2 regions of the Shewanella sp. 433 genome follow, and region 1 is predicted to be linked to the other one. Evidence: riboswitches for the same ligand, from Rfam matches in the RefSeq annotation. Region 1 holds a riboswitch; the other holds the start of a gene.

The links. A riboswitch is a leader RNA that binds a small molecule or an ion and turns the genes downstream of it on or off. The one in region 1 is predicted to bind lysine.
Region 2: it holds a riboswitch for lysine, as region 1 does, so the genes downstream of both, lysC (lysine-sensitive aspartokinase 3) here and AC5YB1_RS12885 (Na+/H+ antiporter NhaC family protein) in region 1, are expected to answer to the same signal.

Annotation. Positions count from the first base shown of each region.
Region 1 covers NZ_CM181703.1:2,924,227-2,933,677, reverse strand. The annotation lists gene upp (uracil phosphoribosyltransferase) at 110-736, shown strand; gene AC5YB1_RS12915 (acyltransferase) at 840-1,457, opposite strand; gene tsaA (tRNA (N6-threonylcarbamoyladenosine(37)-N6)-methyltransferase TrmO) at 1,460-2,197, opposite strand; gene rcsF (Rcs stress response system protein RcsF) at 2,306-2,692, opposite strand; gene AC5YB1_RS12900 (H-NS histone family protein) at 4,261-4,653, opposite strand; gene AC5YB1_RS12895 (electron transfer flavoprotein subunit beta/FixA family protein) at 4,983-5,732, shown strand; gene AC5YB1_RS12890 (electron transfer flavoprotein subunit alpha/FixB family protein) at 5,732-6,655, shown strand; lysine riboswitch at 6,805-7,021, shown strand; gene AC5YB1_RS12885 (Na+/H+ antiporter NhaC family protein) at 7,100-8,668, shown strand; gene AC5YB1_RS12880 (M3 family metallopeptidase) at 8,750-9,451, opposite strand, start outside.
Region 2 covers NZ_CM181703.1:1,025,017-1,034,467, reverse strand. The annotation lists gene asnC (transcriptional regulator AsnC) at 1-55, shown strand, start outside; gene AC5YB1_RS04685 (succinylglutamate desuccinylase/aspartoacylase family protein) at 182-1,288, opposite strand; gene lysC (lysine-sensitive aspartokinase 3) at 1,285-2,643, opposite strand; lysine riboswitch at 2,775-2,951, opposite strand; gene AC5YB1_RS04675 (DUF3293 domain-containing protein) at 3,073-3,300, opposite strand; gene arcA (two-component system response regulator ArcA) at 4,083-4,802, shown strand; gene AC5YB1_RS04665 (alpha/beta hydrolase) at 5,115-6,128, opposite strand; gene AC5YB1_RS04660 (hypothetical protein) at 6,206-6,349, shown strand; gene AC5YB1_RS04655 (S9 family peptidase) at 6,458-8,716, opposite strand; gene AC5YB1_RS04650 (class 1 fructose-bisphosphatase) at 8,932-9,451, shown strand, end outside.

The sequences.
Region 1 (9,451 bases):
AGCTCACGATTTACCGTGTTTATAAAACTTTATGTTTTCCAATTTGGACAAATCTACTAAAATCGGTGCAATTTGCTCAAAAAACACAAATATGCATCAGGAGAAAACGATGAAAGTAGTCGAAGTTAAACACCCTTTGGTCCGTCATAAAATTGGATTAATGCGTGAAGGGGATATTAGTACTAAGCGTTTTCGCGAGTTAGCAGCAGAAGTAGGAAGCTTATTAACCTATGAAGCGACCGCAGACTTTGAAACTGAAAAAGTGACTATCGACGGTTGGAATGGTCCAGTTGAAATCGATCAAATCAAAGGTAAAAAAGTCACTGTAGTACCTATTTTACGTGCAGGCTTAGGCATGATGGATGGTGTACTTGAGCACGTACCGAGTGCGCGTATCTCAGTAGTGGGTCTTTACCGCGACGAAGAAACCTTGCAACCTGTGACTTACTTTGAAAAATTAGCCAGCAACATGCATGAGCGTATCGCGCTTGTGGTCGACCCTATGTTGGCAACGGGCGGATCAATGATCGCCACTATCGACTTGTTAAAAGCCCGTGGTTGCACTTCAATTAAGGCCCTAGTGTTAGTCGCTGCACCAGAAGGTGTTGCAGCACTAGAGAAAGCCCACCCTGATATCGAGCTATTTACTGCATCTATCGATGATTGCCTCAACGAGCAAGGTTATATCTTGCCAGGTTTGGGTGATGCTGGTGATAAAATTTTCGGCACTAAATAACATGCGGACGGTGTAAACCGTTTGGCAATAAAAAATCCGATGCCATTGGTCATCGGATTTTTTTTATTTTATTGTGTGCTATTGAGCCGTAATGATTGCGCGATTAGGCTTTATCTCTTCTGTCGCCAATGACCTTAGCCGGATTACCCGCCACAATTGCATAATCAGGCACATCTTTAGTGACGATACAGCCCATGCCGACCACGGCGCAGTTGCCAATCGTGACACCATCGACGATGCCGGCTTGAGCACCTATCCATACATCTTTGCCGATAACGATGCCCTTTGAGTGGGCATTTTGCTGGTAGATGGGCATGGTGGGCGACATGCCATGATTAAAGGCGTAAATGGTGACGTTATTGGCGATGCGGGTTTGGTCGCCAATAATAATTTTGCCACGTCCACCATCGAGCGAGCAGCCGTGATTGATCGCCACCTCGCGACCTAAAATGATCGGCCCATGTAAAAAACAATCGGCGGCTATCATGCATTGATCGCCAATAATAATATCGCGTCCCGGCTCAGCAAACAGCTGCGCCTGTGGCGCAATAAAGCAGTGCTCACCTATGCTAACGGTTTCAACCGCCATCAGGTGCTGTTGAATGGCTGCTTGCCAGGGTTGAGCCCAGCTTAAATGTTTCGGCTTAAGTGAAAAATAGAGCCAAGGCATGTAAGCGAGACGCTGTTTGTGCTGGGCTTGATAATCGATAGCGTCAGTCATGGTTAGTCATCTAAACGGATTTTTTGCGCATTTGAAGGGCGGATCGCCTCCACGTGAATAGAACCATCTATCACTCGCCATAGAATATCTAAATCGTAGAGCGCCACCTGATATTGCTTGGGATCGGCCTTGGCTTTTTTATAAGCTGGGCGTGGATCTTGGGCTAGTACTCCTTCAATAATGGCTTGCAGGTTAGGATACTGGCTTTGTTGGTAATGGCTCAGTTGCTGCTGCACGGTATCGGTAAAATGCACCTTGGCTAACACTGGCGCATCATGGGCGATCCCGCCTTGGGCATCATCAATCGCATCTGAAAAAGGGATGTAAGGCTTAATGTCTATGATAGGAGTTCCATCGAGCAGATCCATCGCCGAGATCTCAAGCATCACTTTGCCTTTTTGCTGGTGGATCCCATGCAGTTTCACTACTGATTGCCCGATGCCGTTAGGGCGAAACGTGGAGCGGGTGGCAAACACCCCTAGCTTTTCATTGCCGCCTAATCTTGGCGGTCTAACTGTGGTTTTCCAGCCTTGAGCTAAGTTTTCATGAAAGCTAAATAGCAGCCAAATATGCGAGTATTGCTCTAATCCACGCACGGTATCGATATGATTAAATGGAGGTTGTAGTTCGACAAACCCTCTAGCGGCACTCACCAATCCTGGTTGTCTTGGAATGCCAAATTTTTGTTTATAAGGGGTGTGGCAGATGGCCACAGCCTGAATTTTGCTGCTAAAAGTCATTCTACTCGCTCGGTTAAGCGTAAGATAATATGAAGCTTGGCTTCATCGGTTAGGGGAGCTTAAGCCTGATGCAATAGGCTTAAGCTTACGTTGGTTCATGCCTTGGTTTTATTTGTCTGTGTTGGTTTGAGTCAGAATTGCTTGGCCTACGCACAGGGTTTGAGTTACGCAGGTTTTGCTGGGTTGGTCAAACATCACACACCGTTTAATGATCAGACCATTGGCACCTTTATCGGCGGCGGCGTAGCGCGCTGCGGTGCGTGCTGCACTTAATGATGCAGGCGCATCATTTGAACGTTCTTGGCAAGACTCGCCCTCGACCATACCTTTAAGTTCATAAGGCACTGTTGGCTCAGTTCCCTCTTGATAGAGGGTAACCTCTCCCACTTTAAAATAGTCGTTAATGGCTTGGCCATCTAAATTGCTATTAAAAGTGTATTCACTGGCGCAACCAGCAAGGAGCAAAGCAAATAGGGTAAGGGTCATCTTTTTCATGCTAAAGGCCTGTTTATGTTGAGGCTGTACAGTGTAAATTCGCCATTCACACTGTACTGTTTAAGAGGGAAATACTACCGCTTTAGTGACGCTTGATAAAGTTGTAGTTGGTGATTGTTGCCATCTATTTAACGATAAGGGAAATACACTGGCATAAATGAGTGTGGTAAATATCCTTAACGAGTCAATCTGTGCTTAGGGTGGTTAGGTTTTATGCCTAATGATGCACCAGCGTACTGTGTAGCGACAGTAAACACCATAATCCGTTTTTTCAGCATCGAGCATCGCAGGTGTCTTTTATGAACGGGATAAATGAGTTGACTATAAATACCATTATAATAGTGCTCTTCGTTCCCAAGTGTACATGTTTCTTTGATGTTGGCTCTGGTTGAATATTCGTTAAAACGGTTATTGGTGATAGTTTAATATTGGCAGGAGTAAACGGTTTTGGCCTACGAGGAACGATGCTACCTTGTAGTCTTAGTCATGGGTAAACAAGATTAACAGCTGCAGTTTTAGTCAATACTTGAACCATCATCATTGAGTTGAATGAAATAGGGAGTCATTGGCTTTGAAAGCAGGAAATAAACTAATGGCTATGAGCATCACCAATAACCTAGTCACTGTATCTCTGGGGTGAAAAATAAGTTTGATTTACTGCTTAAAGCTCTTTGTTTAGGGGTGAATATTGGTAAACAATACGACCTTGTTGTTGAGTGACATGTCGCGAGTGTTAGACGCGATGCACTGGCACTCAAGTAACTATACTAACCATAATGACTACAAATCATAATTAACGATATCCCCCTCATTTTTATGCGTGTATTAAAACGCTTGTACTTTCGCAATTAGATGATACTTCATCAATGGAGAGTTGTTGTTGGGGCTAAGGACTGATGAATCGGCATTTGGGGATCGTTATCGCGGGTCATTATAGTGGATAGCTATTTGCTGTGAAATACTTGCAGAGAGTGACTTATGTTCAGTATTTCAGTCATCAAAGTATAATGAATTTAGGCTATTCATATTAAAGATAAACCGTCTTTACTACGGTATCGATAACAAGGATATGTAGTCTGTCCTTAACCTAAGTTAAATGTGGAAGTTATCAGTTAATTGAACTTGCACAATGCCGTTAGCAATGTAATTTGCTCTTGCTGTATTTGTATTCGGCATATTCAGTTGTGTAGAACGCAGCATAAGTTTAACGGAGCTTTAGTCGTCATCGCTTAAGTGTTTTACCTCTACTTATCAATTGCTTATCTTTTCTTGTTAAGTGGGGAACACTATATTACCGCGACTCAAAGTCATTTTTGTCGCAGTGGTATTGATATGGAGATAGGGCGATAAGATGTAAGACTAAATGGGCCAGTTAAATCGTTAACGAGTCAATCAGGAGATACTAAGTAGAGTTAATCTATCTAGTCTAGATATCATAGAGGAGAGATTAATATTAGCTTTCACTTAAAGTTGACCCTGATTACAACAAAGCCAACACATCAAGTGTTGGCTTTGTTATGTATTGCCAGAGTCAATATAGGTATCTATTCTGGCGATATCGCAACTTACTAGATCAGAAACTCTTCTAAGCTGCGGCCTTTTTCTAGTTCGTTTTTAAATACGGTTGGCGTGCGGCCTTGTCCAGTCCAAGTGATGGTTTCACCATCGACTTCGATTTTATATTTAGGCGGACGTGGTGCGCGTTTTTTAGGAGCAGTTTTAACCGCAACAGCGCCTAAATCATCAACCGATAAACCGACGGCTTCCATCTGAAGACGGATCTCTTCAATTTTGGCATTACGCTCAGCCATCGCAGCGCTTTCTTCTTCTGCCTGCTTCTCTTTTTCGGTAATAATCTTTTCTAGTTTGCTAGCGACATCTTTTAAATCTTCTACAGATAACTCTTTTACCGCAGCTTTAAAACGACGGCCGTGTGTCAATATATCTAGAAATTCGCTCATATTATTGGTGTCCTGCTTAAATATAATTGTAAATAGGCTTATCACTGATAATAATAGAAACTAATATCCGCTTAATCAAACGAATTAAATAATTATTTTGCTATATATTGTAATTTTATTAATGCAGAGCCAAATTGCATTAAAATTGATATGAAAAAGTGAACGTAATCACTTTTATATTGGTGTTTTGTTGTCATTTTCTGTTTGTAGATTTCTCGTTGCGTTCTTGTTGACGTTAACGTCAACAGCACGTAAAGTGGCTTAAGTTTGTGATAGTTTTGCTATGCACTTTTTTATTCAACATAAAAAGATGGTAAGAAGGAAGCCTTATGAAAGTATTGGTGCCAGTTAAACGCGTCGTCGATGCCAATGTGAAAGTCAGGGTGAATGCTGACAATAGCAATGTCGATACCGCAAATCTTAAAATGGCGATTAACCCATTTTGTGAAATTGCTGTAGAAGAAGCGGTTCGGTTAAAAGAAGCGGGTATTGTCACTGAAATCGTCGTGGCAACCATAGGCCCTAAGGCTGCACAAGAGCAATTGCGCACCGCTATGGCGTTAGGCGCTGATCGTGGTGTGCATGTGGAAACCGACGAAGCACTTGAACCGCTGTCGATTGCCAAGTTACTCAATGCGATTCAGACTCAAGAGCAAGCACAGCTTATTTTACTGGGCAAGCAATCTATTGATGGCGATAACAATCAGACAGGTCAGATGCTGGCAGCATTGGCAGGCATGCCACAAGCGACTTTTGCTTCTGAGGTGAAGGTTGAGGGAGAAACTGTCTTGGTGACACGTGAAATTGACGGCGGACTACAATCGCTGAAAATGCCACTGCCAGCCATCATTACGACAGATCTACGTTTAAATGAGCCTCGTTACGCCAAATTACCCAATATCATGAAAGCGAAACGTAAACCACTAGAGACAATAACGGTCGAGAGTCTTGGTGTTGAGCTAAAGTCACATCAAACCGTACTAAAAGTCACTCCACCTGCACAGCGTAAGGCGGGCGTGATGGTGGCTTCTGTTGAGGAGCTGGTTGAAAAGCTAAAAAATGAAGCGAAGGTGATCTAATGGCGATTCTAGTAATAGCAGAACATGATAACGCGAGTTTAAAACTAGACACGGCTAAAGTGGTTTCGTGTGCACAACAAATTGGTCGCGATGTAGACTTATTAGTCGCAGGTGAAAACTGTGCACCAGTGGTCGAGGCTGCTAAGCAATTGAGCGGTGTGCGCAGTGTATTAGTGGCAGACAATGCGGCTTATGCCCACGGTATCGCCGAGAACTTAGGGGCACTAGTGGTCTCTATCGCCAACGATTATCAACATATTTTGGCTTCAGCATCGAGTTTAGGTAAAGATGTTTTACCGCGCGTAGCAGCCTTACTTGATGTGTCGCAACTGTCTGAAGTGGTTGAAGTTGTCAGTGAAGATACCTTTGTTCGGCCAATCTATGCAGGCAGTGCCATGGCTACCGTGCAGAGTGTAGATGCCATCAAAGTGATGACGGTGCGCGTGAGTGCATTTGACGCTGTGAGTAATGATGGCGCGGCAGCCGAGCAGACCCTTGGTGGTGTTTTTACCAGTAATGTTGAATTTGTTTCACAAACATTGACCGAATCAGAGCGCCCAGATTTAGGCGCGGCATCGGTTGTGGTGTCGGGCGGTCGTGCAATGGGCAGTGCTGAGAATTTTGCAATGTTAGAGCAACTTGCCGATAAACTGGGGGGGGCTTTAGGGGCATCTCGTGCAGCAGTAGATGCGGGCTATGTGCCTAACGATCTGCAAGTTGGGCAAACCGGTAAGATTGTTGCCCCAGATCTGTACATTGCTGTTGGTATTTCGGGCGCGATTCAACACTTGGCAGGGATGAAAGACTCTAAGGTGATTGTGGCCATCAACAAGGATCCAGAGGCGCCTATTTTCCAAGTGGCCGATTATGGTTTAGAAGCGGATCTGTTTGATGCAGTACCTAAGTTAGTAGAGCTTCTTTAGTAAGTTGTAAACACTTGGTGAATATCTTGGTGTTCATTTAAAACTTAGTGTGATATAGATCACGTTGGCCGGCTTTGAGGTAGCATCCTTAAAGCCGCTTGTGTTTCTATGTGCGTCACGCCTGCCGATAGTGAAATTGGTCAGGCGTCCTGAGACGTAGAGGTGCATTAAATATTAGTAGTATTCGTTAGGGTGATGCCGTACAGCGAATAGGAAAGGATTTAATGCCGAAGTGGTCGAGTTCATCAAAGCTCACTGCTGGGGCTGTCATCGAATAGAGGCAGCACTGCCATAGTGCTTTTTATCCGGAATGATAAAAAGAAGGTATACCGACAACTGGTATCACTATGGAGCGCTACTGATAGGACAGGTGTAATATCTTTTGCTATATCCCACCAGTTCAGTTGCCCTCCATTCGTAATTTAACGAAGACAATATAAAACAATGACGACTTTGAGTTACGCCGATTCGGCGCTTTCCTTGCTGCCCCCTGTGGTGGCTATTTTGCTGGCGATTTTTACTCGTCGAGTATTACTTTCGCTTGGGGTGGGGATCCTACTTGGGGCTGTGCTTATCACCGATTATTCCTTCGGTGACACGGGACAATATCTCGCTAAGCAGGTGACGGGGTTATTTTGGGCCGATGGCGCCCTCAATAGTTGGAATGTCTATCTGCTTGGGTTCCTTATCTTGTTGGGGATGATCACCGCATTGATCACTGTCAGCGGCGCTGCTAAGGCGTTTGCCAATTGGGCACGTCAGCATATTCGCAATAAACGTGATGCTAAGCTATTGACCATGTTTTTAGGTTGCGTGGTATTTATTGACGATTATTTTAATAGCTTAGTTGTCGGCAGCGTGGCAAGGCCGTTAACCGATCGCTATTACATTTCACGCAGTAAATTGGCCTACCTGCTGGATTCGACCGCAGCGCCTATCTGTGTTATCTCACCCGTGTCGAGTTGGGGGGCATATATTATTGCGCTGATTGGCGGCATTTTAACGGCACATGGTTTTGCTGATACAGGGCATCTAAGCGTGTTCATTCAGATGATCCCGATGAACTTCTACGCTATCTTTGCGCTGTTACTCCTATTGTGTGTCGCCTTTATGGGGCTCGATGTTGGCCCGATGCGTCAGCATGAGCTTAACGCCCAAAAAGGTCATCTTTATGATGAGTCTAAAGGATTACCACCTGGAGCCAATAGCGATCTGCCTGAGGCCGATTCGGGTAAAATATCAGGGCTATTTTTACCCATCACAGTACTCGTTGGCGCCACTATCTATTATATGGTCAGCAGCGGAGCAGACGCGTTAGCCGCGGATAACTTGCCATTTACCTTAATTGGCGCCTTTGAAAAAACCGATGTGGCTTCATCACTGTTTTTTGGGGCGATCATTGGCCTAGTGGCCACATTGCTGTTAGTTCTCAGTCAAGGTTTAGATAAATCATTAATCCTTAAAGGGATGATAGCAGGTGCACGTTCTATGTTACCTGCTATCTATATCTTACTGTTTGCTTGGACCATTGCCGGTGTGATTGGTCAGATGGAAACGGGTAAATATATGGCCAGCCTAGCCACAGGTAATATCCCCTTTGCGTTACTGCCTGCGGTATTATTTATTCTGGCCGGATTGACCGCGTTTTCAACGGGGACTAGCTGGGGCACGTTCGGCATCATGTTGCCGATTGCCGCCGATATGGCCATGGGCACGCACACCAATATGATGCTTCCCATGCTGGCTGCAGTATTAGCGGGTGCGGTATTTGGCGATCATTGCTCACCGATCTCCGATACCACTATTTTGTCGTCAACAGGCGCTAATTGTCATCACATTGACCATGTATTAACTCAGCTACCTTACGCGCTTATTGTGGCAGGGATAAGCTTAGGTGGCTATGTGGTGCTCGGCTTTACCGAATCGCTGGCTGCAGGCTTAGGTGCCAGTAGTGTGCTGTTTGTGATAAGTGTGGTTGTACTTCGCTATCAAGCTGCTAAACCAACGATATAATCATGAGCCGCTAAGGCGAAATCAGTGATAAAAAATGCCGCTAATCATAGCGGCATTTTTATGGGCGTTGCATGAGTTGCTTTAGTTTAAACCGCGTCGCTTAAGTAGCGCTTCTGTTGTAGGCGCTTGCCCTCGGAATGCTTTGTAGGCTTCCATCGGTGGCACGCTGTTGCCCACTTCGCGTATCGTCTTGCGGTACTTCATGCCAATGTCGCGATTTAGACCACCTTGGGTCTGTACATAAGCAAAAGCATCTGCCGCTAAGATCTCACTCCACATGTAGGCATAATAGCTAGCTGAATATCCACCTGGGAAGGCATGAGCAAAATAAGTGGATTTGTAACGTGGTGGAACGGCAGCGATATTGATGCCATGTTTTTCCAGCGCTTTAGCTTCGAAACTCGCTACATCTTGTAATGGTGCGTCTGCAGGTAGTGAATGCCACTCTAAATCTACTAATGCGGCTGCCATATACTCCAGCGTATCGAAACCTTGATTGAAGCTGCGTGATTTAAGTAATTTCTGCAGCAGTTCATCAGGGATCACTTCACCTGTCTCATAGTGTTTAGCATAGTTAGCTAACACTTTTGGATGGGCAGCCCAATCTTCTTCGAAGGTTGATGGGAACTCGACAAAATCACGCGAGACCGCAGTGCCTGAAAGGCTAGGGTAGGTGACCTTAGAGAACATGCCGTGAGTACCATGGCCCAATTCGTGGAACATAGTGGTCACTTCATCGTAGCTCACAAAAGTGGCTTCACCCTCTGGTGCCTTTTTGATGTT
Region 2 (9,451 bases), 1.9 Mb from region 1:
CACCGAAACCTTAATTAGCCTACAAAACCCGATTATTCGCGCCGTTAAGCCATAAGGCTTACCAACAACGTAGCAGCGATGCCCACGATACCTAGTACCAACATCTGGCATCGCTAGCGCCTAAAACCCATGACGCTTTATACCTCAAATTCCTATGATTCAAAAGCCTAAGACCTATGCGTTACAGCTCAAATACATGGGTCATCACTTTATACAGCTCGGTGCCTTGATAAACCGAGGCCGAAGCAAAATGCAAAATCGGCACGCAGGCTTGCGATAAGCATAAAGGGGTTAATGCAGAGCTATTGCCATACTGATCCACCCGCAAAATAGTCGCTAAAGGCGAACCTGCGGCTAATGGCTCGCCTAACTTGGCCGTATACTCCACCATGCCACCCATGGGGGAATGGTATTTTTTATAGTCACGAAGATAACAGCCATATCGCGCCATTTTAGCGGGCATAATGGGGTCGGCAACCACACCGCGATGACTCAAATACGCCATGATCCCGTCGGCATCGAGGCGTGCATCGGCAAGATCGATATGCTCTTGCGAGCCCAGCTCCAAGGTAAACGCAGAGACAGGTACCGCTAATTCTCGCCCCTGCGCTGCTAGGTACTGACACAATTGCCACCATGGATAAAATATTGATTCATCCATTGCCCCACCAAACTCATTAGGCATAAATAGCGTGTGGGCTATCGAAAATAGCCTCGCGGCCTCACTATCATATTCGGGACAATACAGATGTTTGCAGGCCTTGGGCCCAGTGTGCAGATCCAACACGATATCCGCTTGATGCCCTAAATGTTGCAGAGTGACCGCTTGGCGATGCCCCGTCGTCACGCCCCACTCATGCTGTAGACGCTGCTGACAGCTATCAATCAACATGGCGCGATAAGCCGCCACCAAGGCGCTATCGTCTAACTCGGCATGCTGTCGATACCAAGCGGCCATATCGATATGATGATGTAAGTATTCGCGATTCCAATTCACCCCGGTTATCGGGTCAAAACGCCCAAGGGTAAACTCACCACTTTTTTGGTTAATCCCCAAAGGATTGGCGAGTGGCACCAAGGTGACACTGCCAAGCAACTCGCAGTTTTCCAGTTGCTGCATTAACTGGTAAATAACTGCATTGCCCTGCACCTCGGCGCCATGCACATTCGCCTGAATATAGACACTCGGCCCACGAATAACGGCTGGCGTAAACTGAAAAATGGGCAACTCGAGATCTTGCCCTGTCGCCAATTCGCCAATTTTCAACGTGCTACGGCTCGGTTTCATCGTTCGCCTTCAAACAGATTTTCATGTAGCGAACGTACCACCTGCGCCGCCTCACTTTCGGCGACCAATACACATAAGTTGTGTGGGCTGGCCCCTTGGCAGATCATGCGCACATTATGTGGCTCTAGCACCTCAAACACTCGGCGGCACACCCCTGGTGTAGAGGCAATTTTATTACCCACTATCGCCACTAAGGCTAAATTATCTTCCACACGCACCCGGCAATGCTGCGACAGTTCTTGTAATAGCGCTTCGCTGAGCAAATGATTGCCAGCCGAATCTGAGCCCGTTTTATCTAAGGTCAGCGATACGTTAACTTCCGATGTTGTGATCAAATCGACACTTATTTTGTGCCTTGCTAGCGTAGCAAAGGTCTCCGCCAAGAAACCTTGCGCATGCAGCATCTGCAAACTGTGTAGATTCAGTAAGGTTTGATCGCGGCGCACGGCCACGGCGCGGTAAATAGGCTCATCACTCACTTGATGACGTATCCAAGTACCGCCACGTTCAGGCGCTTTGCTCGAACCCACAAACACCTGAATTTTTTGCCTTACCGCAGGTAAAATGGTCGCAGGATGTAGCACCTTAGCGCCAAACGTCGCCATTTCAGCAGCTTCATTAAAACTAATTTCAGCGATGGGCTGTGCATTGGGGGCCAAGCGCGGATCGGTAGTGTAAATCCCGGCCACATCGGTCCAAATTTCGACCGCTGATGCCCTAAGCGCCTCGGCCAATAACGCCGCCGAGTAATCGCTACCGCCGCGCCCTAAGGTCGTAGTGGCACCCTGCGCATCGGCACCAATAAAACCTTGAGTCACAATACGCTGCTCGGCCAGCAGCGGGGCTAAATGCGCCGCACATAAGGCTTCAACCTGCTCAATTTGAGGCTCGGCACGGCCAAAATGACTGTCGGTGCGCATCACTTGGCGCACATCAAAGGCTGACGCCACCTCACCTTTTTCACGCAGCACAGCAGCAAATAGCGCCGCAGAACATTGCTCTCCTTGCGCTAACAACTCGTCCATGGTCGCTTTGCAACGTTCACGGCTCAGTGACTCACTTAACATATCAATACGACTGAGCACGCTATCGAGGTGAGCGGCAACCTCAGCTGGACGACCGAGTCGGTCAAGGATTTGATATTGGATTGAGGCAATCTGCTTGAGCAGTTGTTGACGCTGCTCATCATCGAGTTGCGCTTGAGTCAACGCCACCAATAGGTTGGTGACGCCGCTTGAGGCACTCACGACCACAATACGTGTATTAGGATTGGCAATAATGATGTCGGCACAACGACTCATTGCTGGATAATCAGCAACGGATGTACCACCGAATTTAGCGACAACAATCGACATTAGCCCACCTCAACGAGATTGAAGCGGTTACAAGACACGACAAGAATAGATAACATGATAAACCTCCGAACTGACTTCGTTCGAAGAGCCTGGTGCAAAGATTACGCACCCCAAGATGGGAAATAGCGATCACCACCAGAAGCTCTCCACCAAAAAACAGGTGACAATCGACAGGATTCAGCCATATCGACCGATAAACAAACGAAACCAAACACTTGTCTATCTCGGCGTTAATCTCCATCATAAGCAATCGTCAGAGTTTGGCCTCTTCATGCTTACTACCTAGTTAACGCTCCTCTTCTGTATCTCAAGCGTATTGACGCAGTAAGATGGTTGAAAATTAGCAAATACCCGCCTAATAAGTCAACGATATTTATTCAATATGAGTAAATATTATTTCAAGGTCACTACCACCTTAGTAAAACAAGATTAAGATTGAATATCGGGTAACTCATTGACTAGACGCACCCGTGCTGAAAAAGCGCCTATGGTCAGCTCGGGATAACTAAGCAGGCAAGGCACCAATTGTAACTGGTCGCCCTCGACAAAATAGATCGCATTTTGGTTAAACTGTGTGCCCAATGCCACCGCTAATGGCTTTTCTATCGGGACAGCCCAGCTTTTTTCCATATGACGGCGATCATAAGAGGCCCCGATGATGGCGCGATAAGGACGCTTAAGTTCGATGATATGTCGCTGTAATTGACTATCTAACTAACAGACGATTTTGAGGCGCTGACAACAGTTCGCCCCTGGGGTTGTACGCCGTAAGAATGGCAAAGGATAAAGCCGGAGAAAACCCTTGGGTCAATAGAAATTGGGTATGCTGATAACTGTGCCAAAAATGGTCATCTATACTACTCATTCGCCGAGCATTCCTAAATTAGCGTACGATAATTATAGCTAAATCATCTTATCTGCCTAGAACAAACAGATTATATCTCTGTTAAATTATAATTAATGACCATAAAATCAAAAGATTAGCCATAAAAAATTGATTAACATCAAATCTAAGCGTAAATTTGTTAACATTTCATTTGTTAACAAATGACTAAAACGAGTACAATACGTCGGTTGATTCACTTCCACTCGTCAAGCATGAACAACTTTTGTTACGCCATGTCTAAATCACTGTAATGAAAAGTTGTCAATTTCCTATAGATATGAGCGATTTTGTCGCTTTTAATATTGAAACTTGAAAATTTCAATAGTTAAAGGAACTATTTCCTACTATTGTTAATCGTAGTGGATACAATTAGCGCATCTTTTTCAATAAAGAGATACGCATACTTTACTAATCATGAAGTGCGTTGCGGTTTCAGTCGTTTTAGTGAAAGCACCTACGTGACTCGGTAATTTTCAACACGACAAGTCAGGGCGCAACCCGCACAGCGCGCCTATGGTTAGCACAGATGTAAACAAATATTAGGTAGATAAATATGCAAAATCCGCACATTCTGATCGTAGAAGATGAAGCCGTTACCCGGAACACGCTAAGAAGTATTTTCGAGGCTGAAGGATATGTGGTAACTGAAGCCAATGACGGCGCAGAAATGCATAAAGCAATGCAAGAAAACAAGATCAATCTCGTCGTTATGGATATTAATCTTCCTGGCAAGAATGGTCTTTTGTTGGCTCGTGAACTTCGTGAAATAAACAATATCGGCTTAATCTTCCTAACGGGCCGTGATAACGAAGTTGACAAGATCTTGGGACTTGAAATTGGTGCAGATGATTATATCACTAAGCCATTCAACCCACGTGAGCTAACAATTCGTGCACGTAATTTGTTAACCCGTGTGAATAGCACAGGTGTAGAAACAGAAGAAAAGAGCGCGGTAGAATATTACCGTTTCAACGGCTGGAGCTTAGAAATTAACAGCCGTTCATTGGTTAGCCCACAGGGCGAGTCATACAAGCTTCCACGCAGTGAATTCCGTGCGATGCTTCACTTCGTTGAAAACCCAGGTAAGATCCTGACTCGTGCAGACTTACTGATGAAGATGACCGGCCGTGAGCTTAAGCCACATGACCGTACGGTTGACGTCACGATTCGTCGTATCCGTAAGCACTTTGAGAGCTTACCAGATACGCCAGAAATCATCGCGACAATCCACGGTGAAGGTTACCGCTTCTGTGGTAATTTAGAAGACGCATAAGCCTACGCTTATGTTATTCAATGAAAAAGCCAGTCTCACGACTGGCTTTTTTTGTGCTCGGAACACTTATGCCGCTGTGGGCTAGACTTCGAATCCAGCTCGATATCATTTCAATCCGGCCGAGTGGCTTTTGGATATGCTGATTTGAAGCTAAAACTTCATGGTTATCCATCGCCTGCCCTGCGATATCTGCAGCACATTTTTGGTTAGATCAGCGAAATCTAACTTAGTATTTATAGACGAAAAACAGGGATTATGAGTACGGTTGACCCTGTCCCAATATTTGCGATTAGCGTCATATTGCAGACCAAGTTACTCCGTAACTACGGTTTGCAACCAGTCCTGTAGCTGCTGTAATTCTTGATTATTAAACATCACTAGACCAGCATGTGTCCTCCTCTGGGAAAAATGTAACTGCAGGTTTGGCGATTGTAAATGGCTAAAGTAACTTGCTGGAGCTATCGAATCTTGCTCTGATGCTATCAATAAAGTGGGTGTATTTGAACGGGTCAATAAAGGGGCTATTGCCGTATCTTGAAGAGTTATATTGCGTTGCTGCAAAACGGTATCTGTGATCTGGCGTAATTGCTGTTCGCTCAATATTCGGTAATACCATGAATATTCCTGTGCGACGTAATTCTTTAACCCGGTACTAAAGTCATGCATAGGCGCAATTAATACTTGTCCAGTAATGTTCTGTCGTCTTGCGCTAATTTGCGCAGCGACATTGGCGCCAAGTGAATGCCCCAATAAATACACAGGCCCAATTATTTGCTGCTCAGCAAGCAGTAGTTCGATTAACTGGCTAATAATTTTTGCGTCAAGCTTACCATCAATAGCGACCGGTCCTGTCGCTGCACCATGACCCTGTAAGTCTGGTACTATCACCTGAAAACCTAAACTGCGTAGAGCAAAAGCATTGATGATCATTGCACTTTTGTCAGCAGAAAAACCATGCAGTAATACCCAAGTGCCTTTGAAACGTTGCTGTGGAGGGTTTAGGTCTAGTCTGACCTCTTCTCGTTTTGATGAGACAACATGAAGATTAAAATAAGCTTTACTATAGAGGTTAACCCCCGGTGGCTCTGTCGTAGGATCGCCCTCAACAAATATCGGATCTGCAATAAGGTACTCGGTGCAAAAGGAGTGCTGAGGTAAACAAAAATTATCGATGGCAAAATCAAGTGCACTTACGAAGTTGTCCGTCCCATTTTCACGTAGAGAATATTGTTTATCTAACGCATTGTTTATTTTTGACTCTGCCAAAGTGGCACATCCTTGTAACAGTGCTAAACATAGTAACACTGTGGCTTTGATATAAAACATCCTGTTTTCCGCGAGTAAGGTGAATATCGGCTGGAATAAGTGAATAATCAAACCAACCATTACAAAACAATAACATAATGTGGTTATGGCCTCGACTCAACCAATATATCGAATTTGGCGCCTTTGTTGGTGGCGCAGGGCTTGAGCTCATAGAAGAAGAAAAAGGAAAACAAGAAATTAAAAAGCTAAAACTGGCTAAAAAGGGCATCTGCAGTAAATAAGAATTAGTGATTCCTTTCCCCAAATAGCCCTGTGACTTATATCAAACCACAGGGCTTGTTGTTCTAACGCAGCGCTAAAAATTCCAGCTTGCCGCTTAGAACTTATCGTTAACTTTTCTGTTTCAGTTGTTTATCTAAGAAATCGGCCAGCGAGCGGTATAGATGCGTTCTCACTTTCTCGCCGCGCATCGAGTGCTTAGAGCCGGGGTAGTCGATCATCTGAAACAGCTTGCCCTCATCTTGCAGCGCCTTATAAACCCGCGTGCTGTTTTCAAACAACACATTGTCATCGGCCATGCCATGATACATCAATAATCCCGACTGATAATCTTTGACATAAGGCAGTACACTGCTGGCTTCATAACCTTTGGCATTGCTGCCTGGGTGCGACAAATAACGCTCGGTATAGTGGGTATCATACAAGGCCCAGTCAGTTACCGGCGCTCCCGCAATCGCGGCTTTAAAATGTGTGGGCGCTTTAAATAGGCTCATTAAGGCCATATAACCGCCGTAGCTATGACCATAAATCGCAATATTGTCATCATCGACATAATTTAAGCTACGCAAATAATCGACGCCCGCCTTTTGATCGTCAACTTCCGCTTGCCCAAGTTGCTTATAGATCACATGTTCAAACTGAGTGCCTCGATGGGCCGAGCCACGATTATCGAGCTGAAACACGATAAAGCCTTGTTGCAGCAGGTACTGGGTAAAGTAGTCTTGTTCACTCCAACTATTGACTACCAACTGAGCATGAGGGCCACCGTACACACGCACCACAACCGGATACTGCTGGGTGGCATCAAAGCCTGTGGGTTTAAAGAGACGATACTGCAAGGCTTGACCATCTTGCGCTTTTATCTGACCAAATTCAGGTAATTGCCATTGACCGAAGAAGGGATATAAGGGATGAGATTCATCGACGTTATTTTGCTCGACCCAAGCCAAGCGATCCCCTTTAGCACCATGCAGACTCACCTGCGGCGGCTGCACTAGGCTATTAAAGTAATCGAGATAAATAGGCTGATTGTCGGCAAATACCGGCCCATGCATACCCGCTCGGCGGCTAATTTGCTCTATTTCGCCTCCGGTTAAGGGCACGCGGTATAGGTGCTTTTCGATGACACAGCTTTTGCGGCCAGTAAAGTAGACCCAGCCAGCCTGCTCATCGACATATTCCACCTCATCGACCACCCAAGCTCCTTTGGTAAGTTGCTTAATAAGCTTACCTTGCAGATCAAATAGGTACAGATGATTAAAACCATCACGCTCCGAGGCCCAAACCAGTTGTGGCTGCTGTTTCAAGAAATGCAGGTCGTTGTTTAAATTCACCCAAGCCTTACTGCGCTCTTTGATAACCGTTGTGGGTGCCGCGGTACCGTTTAAAGCGGCAATGCGTAGGTCTAAGGTCTGTTGATCGCGGCTTTGCCACTGAAATGACACATGCTGACTATCTGGCAGCCACTTAACCCGAGGCAGGTAGCTATCTGGGGTTTGGCCGATATCAATCCAGCGTACCTTGTTATCTTCAATATTGACCACACCCAGTTCGATACTGACATTATTTTTGCCCGCATAAGGGTAGCGTTGCTCGGTAAGCTTGATGCCATCGGCATAAATTTCGTTGCGAGTCACCAACTCGACAGCCGACTCGTCGATACGGGTAAAGGCAATAGCCGACTCATCCGGCGCCCACCAATAACCAGTCATGCGGTCCATCTCTTCTTGCGCGACAAACTCGGCCATCGCATTTTTAATTGCGCCACCACCATCTTGGGTTAATGCGGTTAATTGGCGAGTCTCGAGGTTAAGCACATACAAGTTTTGCTCGCGCACAAACGACACAAAATGCCCCTTGGGCGACAATCTGGCGTCGGTAATAAAGCCCTCACCGGTTGGCAACACTTCCACCTTGGCATCGGCAAGCGAGTAGTAATACAAGGCACCAGACGCTGGGATCAATATGGCTTGGCTGTCATCGGCCCAGAAATACTCCATGATCCCTTGACCATAAATGCGTTGACGCTCGCGGCGGGCCTTTTCTTCGTCCGACAGTTCGCCACTTTTAAGGCGATCGGCATTGAGCAAGATATCTTGCTCGCCGGTGGCCACATCCATCTGCCATAGGTCATATAAATATTGGTCGTCGACCCGCCCTGCAAGGTAAGTCACCCGTTGACCGTCGGGAGACAAGGTTAATCCCCGCGGACTACTGCCAGCCAATGCCGGCGAGGCATACAAGCGCTCGACCGTTAATGCTGCCTTACCACCTTGGGGTTGATTAAGCTCGGCTTGCGCCGCAGATACACAGTGAGATAAAAGCATAGGCACCACCATTAGCGCAGAACTAATCCATTTTTTTGTCATTATTATGTCCTGGATATAAAACGAGTTTGATTAACTAAGCTGTGATGCATTGTGCCTCAAAGTTGCACAAAATAAAAACGCTGCCACTTGGCCTTCGGCGTAATTAGCCGCTGAAAAAACGATTCATCTACGGTAGAATAGCCGCCAGAATTAAACCCTATAAAAACATGCTGACCTCAAATGTGAGCCTAGCTCGCTATGTCATAGGAAATAACATGCAAACTCTGGCGCAACACCTCAGTTCACAAGGGATTGAAGCTCCTTTGTCTCAACTCATTCTGACCCTAGCTGACACCTCTAAAGCGATAAGCCATGCAGTGCGTCATGGCGCACTGGCCGGTGTACTCGGTGCCACCGAGCAAGAAAACGTCCAAGGCGAAACCCAAAAGAAGCTCGATGTGATCACCAATGACATGCTTAAAGACGCGCTAAAAGCCGATAGCACGGTACGCGGCTTAGCATCAGAAGAGGAAGATCATATTGTTGAGGTCGGCCAAAGTGGCGATTTTTTAGTGTGTTTCGACCCACTAGATGGCTCATCGAATATCGATATTAACTCACTGGTCGGCACCATTTTTTCGGTGCTACCCGCGCCAAAATGTGAACTGAGTCAGCAGAGTTTTTTACAAAGTGGTCGCCATCAAGTGGCCGCAGGTTATGTATTGTATGGCCCATCGACCATGCTGGCCTTAACCACAGGTAAAGGGGTGCAGCTGTTTACCCTCAACCCAGATA